DNA from 2 places in the Desulfocurvus thunnarius genome. Region 1 is predicted to be linked to the other one. Evidence: predicted binding sites of a transcription regulator. Region 1 holds the regulator's gene; the other holds the start of a gene.
What was found. The regulator sigma-54, encoded in region 1, starts transcription at its own class of promoters, with help from an activator protein. The targets are predictions, from matches to a motif close to CTGGCACGGNNNNTGCTT.
Positions count from the first base shown of each region.

Region 2: ACZ5KV_RS04055 (OmpA/MotB family protein) is a predicted target of sigma-54. The motif match lies at 3,317-3,334, and genes of this name have one in related genera.

Region 1 is NZ_AP042411.1:3,448,547-3,453,482, forward strand. It holds gene lptC (LPS export ABC transporter periplasmic protein LptC) at 1-441, shown strand, start outside; gene ACZ5KV_RS15275 (LptA/OstA family protein) at 447-983, shown strand; gene lptB (LPS export ABC transporter ATP-binding protein) at 983-1,705, shown strand; gene rpoN (RNA polymerase factor sigma-54) at 1,906-3,366, shown strand; gene hpf (ribosome hibernation-promoting factor, HPF/YfiA family) at 3,474-4,013, shown strand; gene ACZ5KV_RS15295 (PTS sugar transporter subunit IIA) at 4,017-4,466, shown strand; gene rapZ (RNase adapter RapZ) at 4,477-4,936, shown strand, end outside.
Region 2 is NZ_AP042411.1:932,399-937,334, forward strand. It holds gene ACZ5KV_RS04045 (molybdopterin-dependent oxidoreductase) at 174-2,255, shown strand; gene ACZ5KV_RS04050 (DUF3108 domain-containing protein) at 2,356-3,180, shown strand; gene ACZ5KV_RS04055 (OmpA/MotB family protein) at 3,368-4,198, shown strand; gene ACZ5KV_RS04060 (motility protein A) at 4,195-4,936, shown strand, end outside.

The DNA of each region.
Region 1 (4,936 bases):
TACTACCTCAAGGACGATGGCGGCGAGATCGCCGTCAACGCCACCAGCGGCGAGGTGGACCAGGAGTCCGGCAACGCCAGCCTGTGGCCCGACGTGGACATCGTTTCCGGCCCCAACCGGGCCCGCGCCGCGCGGCTGGACTATTCCAGCGCCGAACGGCGCATCGTGCTCACCGGGGACGTGCGCCTGGAGCGGCCGGACATGACCCTGGACGCGCCCCGGGTGGTGCTGCACCTGGACACCAACGACGTGGACGCCGACGGCGGGGTGCAAAGCGTGTTTTTCAACATGACCGTGCCTGCTGCGGGGGCCGCCTCCGCGGCCGCGCCCGCCAAGAAGGCCGCAGCCAAGCCCGCGAAGAAATCCGTGAAGAAATCCACGAAAAAGTCCGCAAAGAAGCCTGCGGCCAAGGCCGCCACGAAGGCCAACGGAAAGGAGTGACCCCCGTGAAGCGACTCACGCGCGCCCTGTGCGCCCTGTGTCTGCTGGCGCTGGCCCTGGGGCCCGGCGCCGCCCCGGCCGCCGAGAAGGCCAAAGGCGAGCAGGTGCCCACGAAGATAACCTCCGAGAAGGTCCGCTACGAGCAGGCCGGGCGGGTGGTCATTTTCGAGGGCCAGGTCTTCGTGCAGCGGCCGGACATGACCATCCGCTCGCGCAAGCTGACGGTGCACCTGGCCGAGGGCGCGGCCAGGAAGGCCGCCGAGCCGGGCCAGCCCGCCGGGCCCGGCGAGGTGGAGCGCATCGTGGCCGAGGGCGACGTGCACCTGGAGCGCGAAGGCCGCCTGGGCACCTGCGCCACGGCCACCTACCACGTGCAGACCGGGCTGCTGGTCATGGAGGGCGAGCCGAAAATCACCGACGGCGACAACCAGATCACCGGACGCATCATCCGCCTGTATCTGAAGGACAACCGCAGCGAGGTCGAGGGCGGGCCGCAGCGGCAGGTGGAGGCCATCTTCATGACCCCGCCGGAGGAAGAGTAATGGCGCTGCTGGCGGCCGACGGCCTGTGCAAGCGCTACGGCCAGCGCGAGGTCGTGCACGACATCGCCCTGGACGTGGCCCAGGGCGAGGTGGTCGGGCTGCTCGGGCCCAACGGCGCGGGCAAGACGACGACCTTCTACATGCTCGTGGGGCTCATCAAGCCCAACGGCGGCGAAGTGACCCTGGACGGCGCCCAACTTGCGGGGCTGCCCCTGCACGAGCGCGCGCGCCTGGGCCTGTCCTACCTGCCGCAGGAAAGCTCCGTGTTCCGCAAGCTGACCGTGCGCGAGAACCTGGAAATCATCCTGGAAAACACGAAGCTTTCGCACCGCGAGCAGGCCGCCAAGGCCTCCGCCCTGCTGGACGAACTGGGCATCGCCAAGCTGGCGGGGCAGAAGGCCATGCACTTGTCCGGCGGCGAGCGCCGCCGCCTGGAAATCGCCCGGGCCCTGATCCTGGACCCCAAGTTCATGCTGCTCGACGAGCCCTTCGCGGGCATCGACCCCATCGCGGTGGACGATATCCAGGGCATCGTGCGCGGGCTCAAGGAGCGCGGCATCGGCGTGCTCATTTCCGACCACAACGTCCGCGAGACCCTGCGCATCTGCGACCGGGCCTATCTGGTCTACGAGGGCCGGGTCATCCTTTCGGGCACGCCGCTGGAGATTTGCGAGAATCCCCAGGCGCGCCAAGTCTACCTCGGCGAGGCTTTCAGTCTCTAATCTGGCGCGCTTCTTGCGCTTCCTCGCGCATACAAAATCCTTGCCATTTGAGTTGCAAGGCCTGGGGCTCTGTGGCATGGTCTGCCCGAGCCGCGCAGAACGGGCCCTGCCGGGCGAGGACTTTTGCCGCGCGGGCCGGGCCGCGACGGGCGGACCCCTGATCGACACGGCACCGCAGCACCTGAACACGACGGGCAACGATGGGACTTGAACTCAGACAGCAAATGAAGCTTTCGCAGCAACTGGTGATGACCCCCCAGTTGCAGCAGGCCATCAAGCTGCTCCAGCTCTCCCGTTTCGAGCTGCTGGACGTGGTCCAGCAGGAGTTGCTCGAAAACCCCCTGCTCGAGGAGAAGGGCGAAGAGGCCTTCGAGGATACTTCCGGCCGCGACGGCAAGGACGCCTTCGAGACCGCCGCCGAGCCCGAGCGCGAGCGCCCCGCCCAGGGCGACGAGGCCGTGGAGCGCGACCTGGCCCGCAACGCGGACTGGGAGAACTACCTGGGCGAATTCTCCAGTTCCTCGCGCCAGGCTTTGATGCGCGAGAGCGAAACGCCCGAGGAGGGCATGGCCTACGACGCGCGCCTGTCGGTCAAGCCCTCCCTGGAAAGCCATCTGGAATGGCAGATCTGCCTTTCGGATTTCAGCCCCGCCGAAGTGGCCATCAGCGAGGTCGTCATCGGCAACCTGGACTCCCACGGCTATCTCCAGGCCTCCTGCGAGGAGGTCGCCGCCATGGCCGGGGCCGCCACGGCCCAGGTGGAGGACGTGATCCGGCGCATCCAGCGCCTGGACCCCGTGGGCGTGGCCGCGCGCGACCCGCGCGAATGCCTGCTGGTGCAGATCGAGGTCTTCGGGTACGACGACCCCATTTTGAAGGAGCTGGTCAGCGAGCATCTGGAGGACCTGGAGAAGGGCCGCTTCAAGCCCGTGGCCCGCAAGTTCCGCCTGACCCTGGAACAGCTCAAGGAATACCTGGACCTGCTCCAGACCCTGGACCCCATGCCCGGCGCCAGCTACGGCGGCGGGGAGCCGCAGTACGTCAGCCCCGACGTGTACGTTTACGAGTACGACGGCGATTTCGTCATCGTGCTCAACGAGGAGGGCCTGCCGCGCCTGCAACTGAACTCCTTCTACATGGACGGCCTGTTGGCCAAGAATTCCAAGGACAAGGAGTACGTCCAGGAGAAGATGCGCTCGGCGGTCTGGCTGATGAAGAGCCTGTTCCAGCGCCAGCGCACGCTCTACAAGGTGGTCGAGAGCATCGTGCGCTTCCAGAACGGCTTTTTCCGCCAGGGGGTCACAGCGCTCAAGCCGTTGATTCTCAAGGATATCGCCGACGACATCGAGATGCATGAATCGACCATCAGCCGCATCACCACCAACAAGTACGTGGCCACGCCCCACGGCGTGTTCGAGTTGAAGTTTTTCTTCAACAGCGCCCTGGAGATGGACGACGGCTCCCAGGTGGGCTCGGAGTCCGTCAAGGCGCTCATCAAGCAGCTCATCGGCGGCGAGGATGCCCGCCATCCGCTGTCCGACGAGAAGATCGCCGACCACCTGAAGGACACCCTGAAGGTCAACATTGCCCGGCGCACGGTGGCCAAGTACCGCACGGCCCTGGGCATCCGCTCTTCCTCCAAGCGCAAGCAGGTTTTTTGATCGCGCGCCGGGTAGCCCTTTATTTCGATCCGGTTTCCTTCTACACTGGAATCGGCGAAAACCCGCCAGACCAGTGTCGTCGTGTCACCCAAGACAGGAGGAGATCCATGCAGATCAATTTCAACTTCAAGAACTTCGAGCCCTCCGATCATCTCAAGAAGTACGCCACCGCGCGGTTCGAGAAGTTGATCAAGTACGCCGGCACCGACAACGCCGACCTGCAAATCAACCTGTCCGTGGAGAAGTTCCGCCAGAAGGCGGACGTCGTGCTCACCTGGGACGACAACAACCTCTCGGCTTTCGAGGAGTCCGAGGACATGTACAGCACCATCGACCTGGTGCTGGACAAGATGGACGCCCAGGTGCGCAAGATCCGCGAGAAGGCCAAGGACAAGCGCCGCCAGCGCGGCACCGTGCGCATGGACGTGCTGTCCTTCGCCGAGGCCGAGGGCGGCGGCGAGCGCGTGCCGACCATTACCGAGGCCGACGCCTACGAGCCCAAGCCCATGTCCGTCGAGGAGGCGGCCATGCAGTTGGAGAGCCTGGGCTACGAGTTCCTGGTTTTCCAGAACGCGCAGACCGAGCGTATCAACGTCATCTACCTCCGCAAGAACGGAGACTTCGGCCTCATCGACCCGGGGATGTAACGCATGATCATTGGTGAACTGCTGGAAGAGGGGCTGATTCTGCCGTCCCTCGCGGCCAGGACCAAGAACGCCGTCCTGGCCGAACTGGTGGCCGCGGCCGGGGACCATGTCCCCGGCCTGGACGCCGCCACGGCCCTCAAGGTGCTCAAGGAACGCGAAAAGCTCGGCACCACGGGCATCGGGGACGGCGTGGCCATCCCTCACGGCAAGATGGACTGCATTGAGAGGATCGTCCTCGTTGTGGGGCGCAGCGAGCAGGGCGTCGAGTTCGACGCCCTGGACCACAAGCCCTGCACCATCTTCTTCCTGGTCCTGGCGCCCGAGCAGGTCGTCGGCCAGCACCTGCGCGTGCTGGCGGGCATTTCCCGCCTGCTGAAGGACGACGCCTTCCGGCGGTCCTTCCTGGCTGCGCCGGGAGCGGACGGCCTGCTGCGGCTGCTGCGGGCCTGCTGACGGAGGCGCCATGACCCAGGAGGCCCAGACCCCGCCGGGCGGCATCCGGCCGGACATGGCCCCGGATGCGGGCGGCCACATCCCGGTGGTCATCCTCACGGGGCTGTCCGGCGCGGGCAAATCCACGGCGCTCAAGGTGTTCGAGGACCTGGGCTTTCTGGCCGTGGACGGCATGCCTCCCGGGCTCATCCCCGACGTGGTGCGCCTGTTCGACAGCCAGACCGAGCTGCACCACCGGGGCCTGACCCTGGGCATGGACGTGCGCCAGTCCGACTTCCTGGTCCAGTGGCGCGAAACCCTTTCGCAATGCGCCACTCTGGGCATCCGCCCGCGCATCGTGTTCATGGAGTCCTCGCGGGCGGTGCTCCTGCGGCGCTACGCCGCCACGCGCCGCCCCCATCCGCTGGAGGGCACCCTGTCCCTGGAGGCGGCCATGGACCGCGAGCGGGAAATGCTCGCCCCCGTGCGCG
Region 2 (4,936 bases), 1.1 Mb from region 1:
ATGGGAATCACAAATTATTTAATTCACAAATAGTGCCCGATCCGTTGTCAGTCCCTTCCGGACTGCTGTACATGGCGGTATCCACGGAACTCGTGCCGCCTTTGCGGCGCGCCGAACAACCCGAACGCTTCCGGCATGACCGCCCCCCGGGGCAAGACGAAGGGAGAATCAGCATGGCCAAGAAAACCGTCTACAGCGTCTGCGGTATGTGCTCCGTGCGCTGCCCCATCTCGGTGGACACCGAGGACGGCAACGTCACGTTCATCCAGGGCAATCCTCACGATCCCGGCATGGCCGGCGGCCTGTGCCCGCGCGGCGGGGCCGGCTACGCCCTGCTCATGGACGAGGAGCGCCCCCAGGCGCCCATGATCCGCCAGGGCGCGCGCGGCGAGGGCAAATGGAAGACCGTAAGCTGGGACGAGGCCCTGGACTACGTGGCCGACAAGCTGAAGGCCATCACGGCCGAGTACGGCCCGCGCGCGGTGCTGTGGTCCGACCGCGGCGGCCCCTTCGCCGACCTGCACAAGGCGTTCATGCAGGCCATCGGCTCGCCCAACTACTGCAACCACGACGCCGCCTGCGCGCGCAACGTGCAGCACGCCGCCAAGTCCGTCATGGGCATGGGCCGCAAGGACGTGGGCTACGACTACAAGAACTGCAAGCACCTCATCCTGCAGACGCGCAACATCTTCGAGGCCATCAACGTCAAGGAAGTCAACGGCGTGCTCGACGGCAAGGAAGCCGGATGCAAGATCACCTGCATCGACATCCGCGCCAGCGTCACCGCCACCAAGGCCGACAACTTCTTCCTCGTGCGCCCCGGCACGGACTACGCCTTCAACCTGGCCGTGATCCACACCCTGCTGAACAACGGCTGGTACGACAAGGCATACGCCGAGCGTTTCATCGAAGGCCTGGAGACGCTCCAGGAGTTCGTGGCGCCCTATACGCCCGAATGGGCCGAGCAGGAGACGGGCATCTCCGCCGAGGCGCTGGTCAAGTTCTGCAAGGAGTTGAAGGCCGCCGCCCCCGCCGTGATCTGGCACCCGGGCTGGATGACCGCGCGCTACACCACGTCCTTCTACGTCAGCCGCACGGCGTACCTCATCAACGCCCTGCTGGGCGCCATCGGCGCCAAGGGCGGCCTGCCCTTCGTCAACGGCCCCGGCCACTTCGACAAGAAGGGCCTGAAGTCCTTCGCGGCCCTGTTCCCCAAGCCCGAGGAAAAGCGCGCCGACGGCGCGGGCTGGAAGCTCAAGCACATCGACGCGGGCCCGGGCCTGATCAACAAGGCCTACGAGGCCATCGAAACCGGTGATCCCTACCCGATCAAGGCCTACATCGTGCATCGCCACGACCCGCTGCACGCCATGCCCGACCAGCCGAAGATGAAGAAAATCTGGGAGAACCTGGATTTGCTGGTGTCCACGACCTTCAGTTGGTCCGACACCGCGTGGCACGCCGACGTGATCCTGCCTCTGAGCACCTACCTGGAGCGCGAGTCGCCCATCGCCACAAAGAAGGGCGTGAAGACCTACTTCTTCCGCCGCGACCGTGCCGTGGAGCCGCGCTACGACACCAAGGCCGAATGGGAGATCCTCGGCGGGCTGGCCAAGCGCCTGGGCCGCCCCGAGCTGGCCTTCGAAACGGCCCGCGACATGTGGAACTACCAGCTCGAAGGCACGGGCTACACCCCCGAGGACTTCGACGCCACCGGCGAAGTCTGGCTGTCCGACAAGCCCAAGTACCGCACCTGGGACGAGCTCAAGTTCGGCACGCCCTCGGGCAAGATCGAGGTCGTCTGCCAGAAGCTCGAAGGCATGGGCCTGCCCTCGCTGGCGCCCTACGAATCCCCGGCCGCCCCGCCCGAAGGCCAGTTCCGCATCGCCTTCGGCCGCTGCGCGCTGCACACCCAGGGCCACACGGTCAACAACTTCGTGCTCAACGAGCAGATGCCCGTGAACCCGGTGTGGATCCACACCGACCGCGCCAAGGCCCTGGGCCTGTCCGACGGCGACGCCATCACCGTCTCCGGCGGCGGCTACTCGGCCCAGTCCGTGGCCCTGGTCACGGATTTCATCCACCCCGAGGCGGCCTTCATGGTCCACGGATTCGGCCACAAGATTCCCGCCGAGTCCCGCTCCTCCCGGGGCATCGCCGACCAGGAGATGATGGTCGGCGGCCTGTTCAAGATCGACCCCGCGGGCGGCGCCATCGCCATGCAGGAACACTTCATCACCATCGCCAAGGCATAACGGCACAGGGACGATACGAACAACCCCCGCGCCGGGGGAGCGGCCCGCCGCTCCCCCGGCGCCCCCTTTTCTCCGGGCCGGGCCTGATGTATCATGGGCCATGCCCTTCCCGCTCCGCCCCCGCCGCGCCGCGCGCGCCCTGGTCCGTCTCCTGGCCGTGCTGGCCGTGGCCGCCGCGTGGGCCGCGCCCGCCCCGGCTCTGGAGGGCCTGCCCTTTTGCCCGGGCGAGCGCCTGGTCTACACGCTGCGCTGGGCCGCCCTGACCGCCGGGGAATCGTCCATCGAGGTCCTGCCCGTGGCCGATGTGGACGGCGAGCCCGCCCTGCACTTCCGCATGCGGGCCCAAACGACCGAATTCGTCGATTTCTTCTACAAGGTCCGCGACCGGGTGGACGCCTTCACCGACACCGGGCTGAACCGCTCGCTGCTCTACCTGAAGGAGCAGCGCGAGGGCTCCTACGAGCGCGACATCACCGTGCGCTTCGACTGGGACCGCTTCAAGGCCCAGTATTCCAACCTGACCAACGGCCCCAAGGATCCCATCGGCGTCTACCCCGACACCTTCGACCCCCTGTCGGTGTTCTACGCCTTCCGGATCATGCCCCTGGAGGTCGGTGCCACGGTGCTGCGCCCGGTGACCGACGGGGTCAAATGCGTGCTCGGCCGGGCCACGGTGCTGGCCCGCGAGACCATCGAGGTGCCCGCCGGGGTGTTCGACTGCTATCTCGTGGAGCCGGACCTGTCCCACGTGGGCGGCATCTTCAAGAAAAGCCCCGGCGCCGCGCTGCACATCTGGGTCACCGCCGACGAGCGGCGCATCCCGGTGCGCATCTCCAGCAAGGTCGTGGTCGGCTCCTTCCACGCCCTGCTGACGGAAATCCAGGGCCCGGCGGACTGCTACGCGGAAGCCGCGCCCGCGCCCTGAGGGCGCGTCGGCTTTCCGACACTTCCGGCCCCGTACAGGCGCCAGCCGCCGCCCCGCGCGCACGCCCCGGCGCGAAAAGCGGCCCGGGCCGCCCGTTTCGCGGCCCGCTCCCCGGCCGGAGCCCGCAGGCTCCCGGCAGGCACGTTCCTTGCTTTCCATGGGCGACCGCCCCAGGAGGAAGGACCGCATGGCCATCGACCAGACCCTGCAAGGCGCCACGCCCGCGCCGGACGGCCCCGTCCGCGACGAGGCCGTGGCCCGCGCACGACGCATCAAGCTGTACGAGGAGGATATCTTCGGCGGCGACACCGACGTGCCCGAGGTCCACTGGTCCGTGCCCTGGGCGGACCTGATGATGACCATGTTCGTGCTGTTCACGGTCCTGTTCGTCTACGCCAGCGCGAAAATGGATTATCTCCAGGCGTTCCGGGGGCATGTGGAGTTCGAGAACGTGGACCGGATTTCCGAGGTCGGCGCGCGCAAGGGCGAGGTGCCGGTGTACGACCGCCATGTGCCCGGCCTGTTGCCCGAAACGGGCCCGCAAAAGCTCTTCGAGTCCGTCAGCGCTGCGGTTACCGAATCGGCCCTGACCGACGTGCATGTGGAGCTGGACGGAGACACCGTGCGCATCAGCATGCACGGACCCATGCTCTTCGACCGCTTCGACGCCCGGGTGCAGCCCGAGGGCCTGCGCTTCCTGGCCGCCGTGGCGGCCATCGCGGCCAAGGCCAGCTACGACGTGCACGTCCACGGCCACACGGACAACACCCCCGTGCACACCCCCGAGTATCCGACCAACTGGGACCTGTCCGTGGCCCGGGCGCTGAACGTGGCCCGCGTGCTCATGGACGCCGGGCACGTGGACCCCGGGCGGATCACCGTGTCCGGGCATTCCATGTACAAACCGCGCACGCCCAACCTGACCCCGGAAAGCAGGCTGCGCAACCGCCGTGTGGAGATCGAGCTGAAACGGCCCGAGGCTCCCGCACCCATCGACTACAAGGGAGAAGGGCAATGAGCCGTTCCAACGCCATCGGCGCCGCCTTGTGCATCGCGGTGTTCATCGCCACCTTCGCCCTGGCGGGGAACGCGGCGGCCTACCTGAACCTGGAGGCCATGCTCGTGGTGGTGTCGGGCACCGTGGGCGCGACCCTGCTGTCCTATCCGCTGGGGCACATCCGCACGGCCTGCCTCGTGGCCCGGGGCGCCTACCGCCACGGCGGCACCAACCCCGACGACGTGATCGGCGTGCTGCTGGACCTGGCCATCCGCTCGCGGGTGGACGGGCTGCAAAGCCTGGAGCACGCCGGAGAGCGCACGACCTTCAACTTCCTGCGCGAAGCCCTGAACATGGTCGCCGACAACTACGCCGTGGACGACATCCGCGACATCCTGATGACGGAAATCCATTTCTTCAAGATCCGCCGCCACCAGCAGGAGCGCGTATTCCGGGCCATGGCGGCCTACGCCCCGGCCTTCGGCCTGGCGGGCAGCGTCATCGGCCTCATCGGCCTGCTCTTCGGCCTGGGCAACACCGGGGAAATCCTCAAGTACATCCCCGTGGCGCTCATTTCCACGCTCTACGGCATCCTGCTCGGCACCTTCGTGCTGGCGCCCGTCGCCGAGAACATCCGCGGCAAGACCGAGCGCGAAATCCTGGTGCACAAGCTCATCGTCGAGGGCGTGACGGCCATCAAGACCGAAACCAACCCCCACGTGCTGGAAAAGAAGCTCTCATCGTTCCTGACGCCCGCCG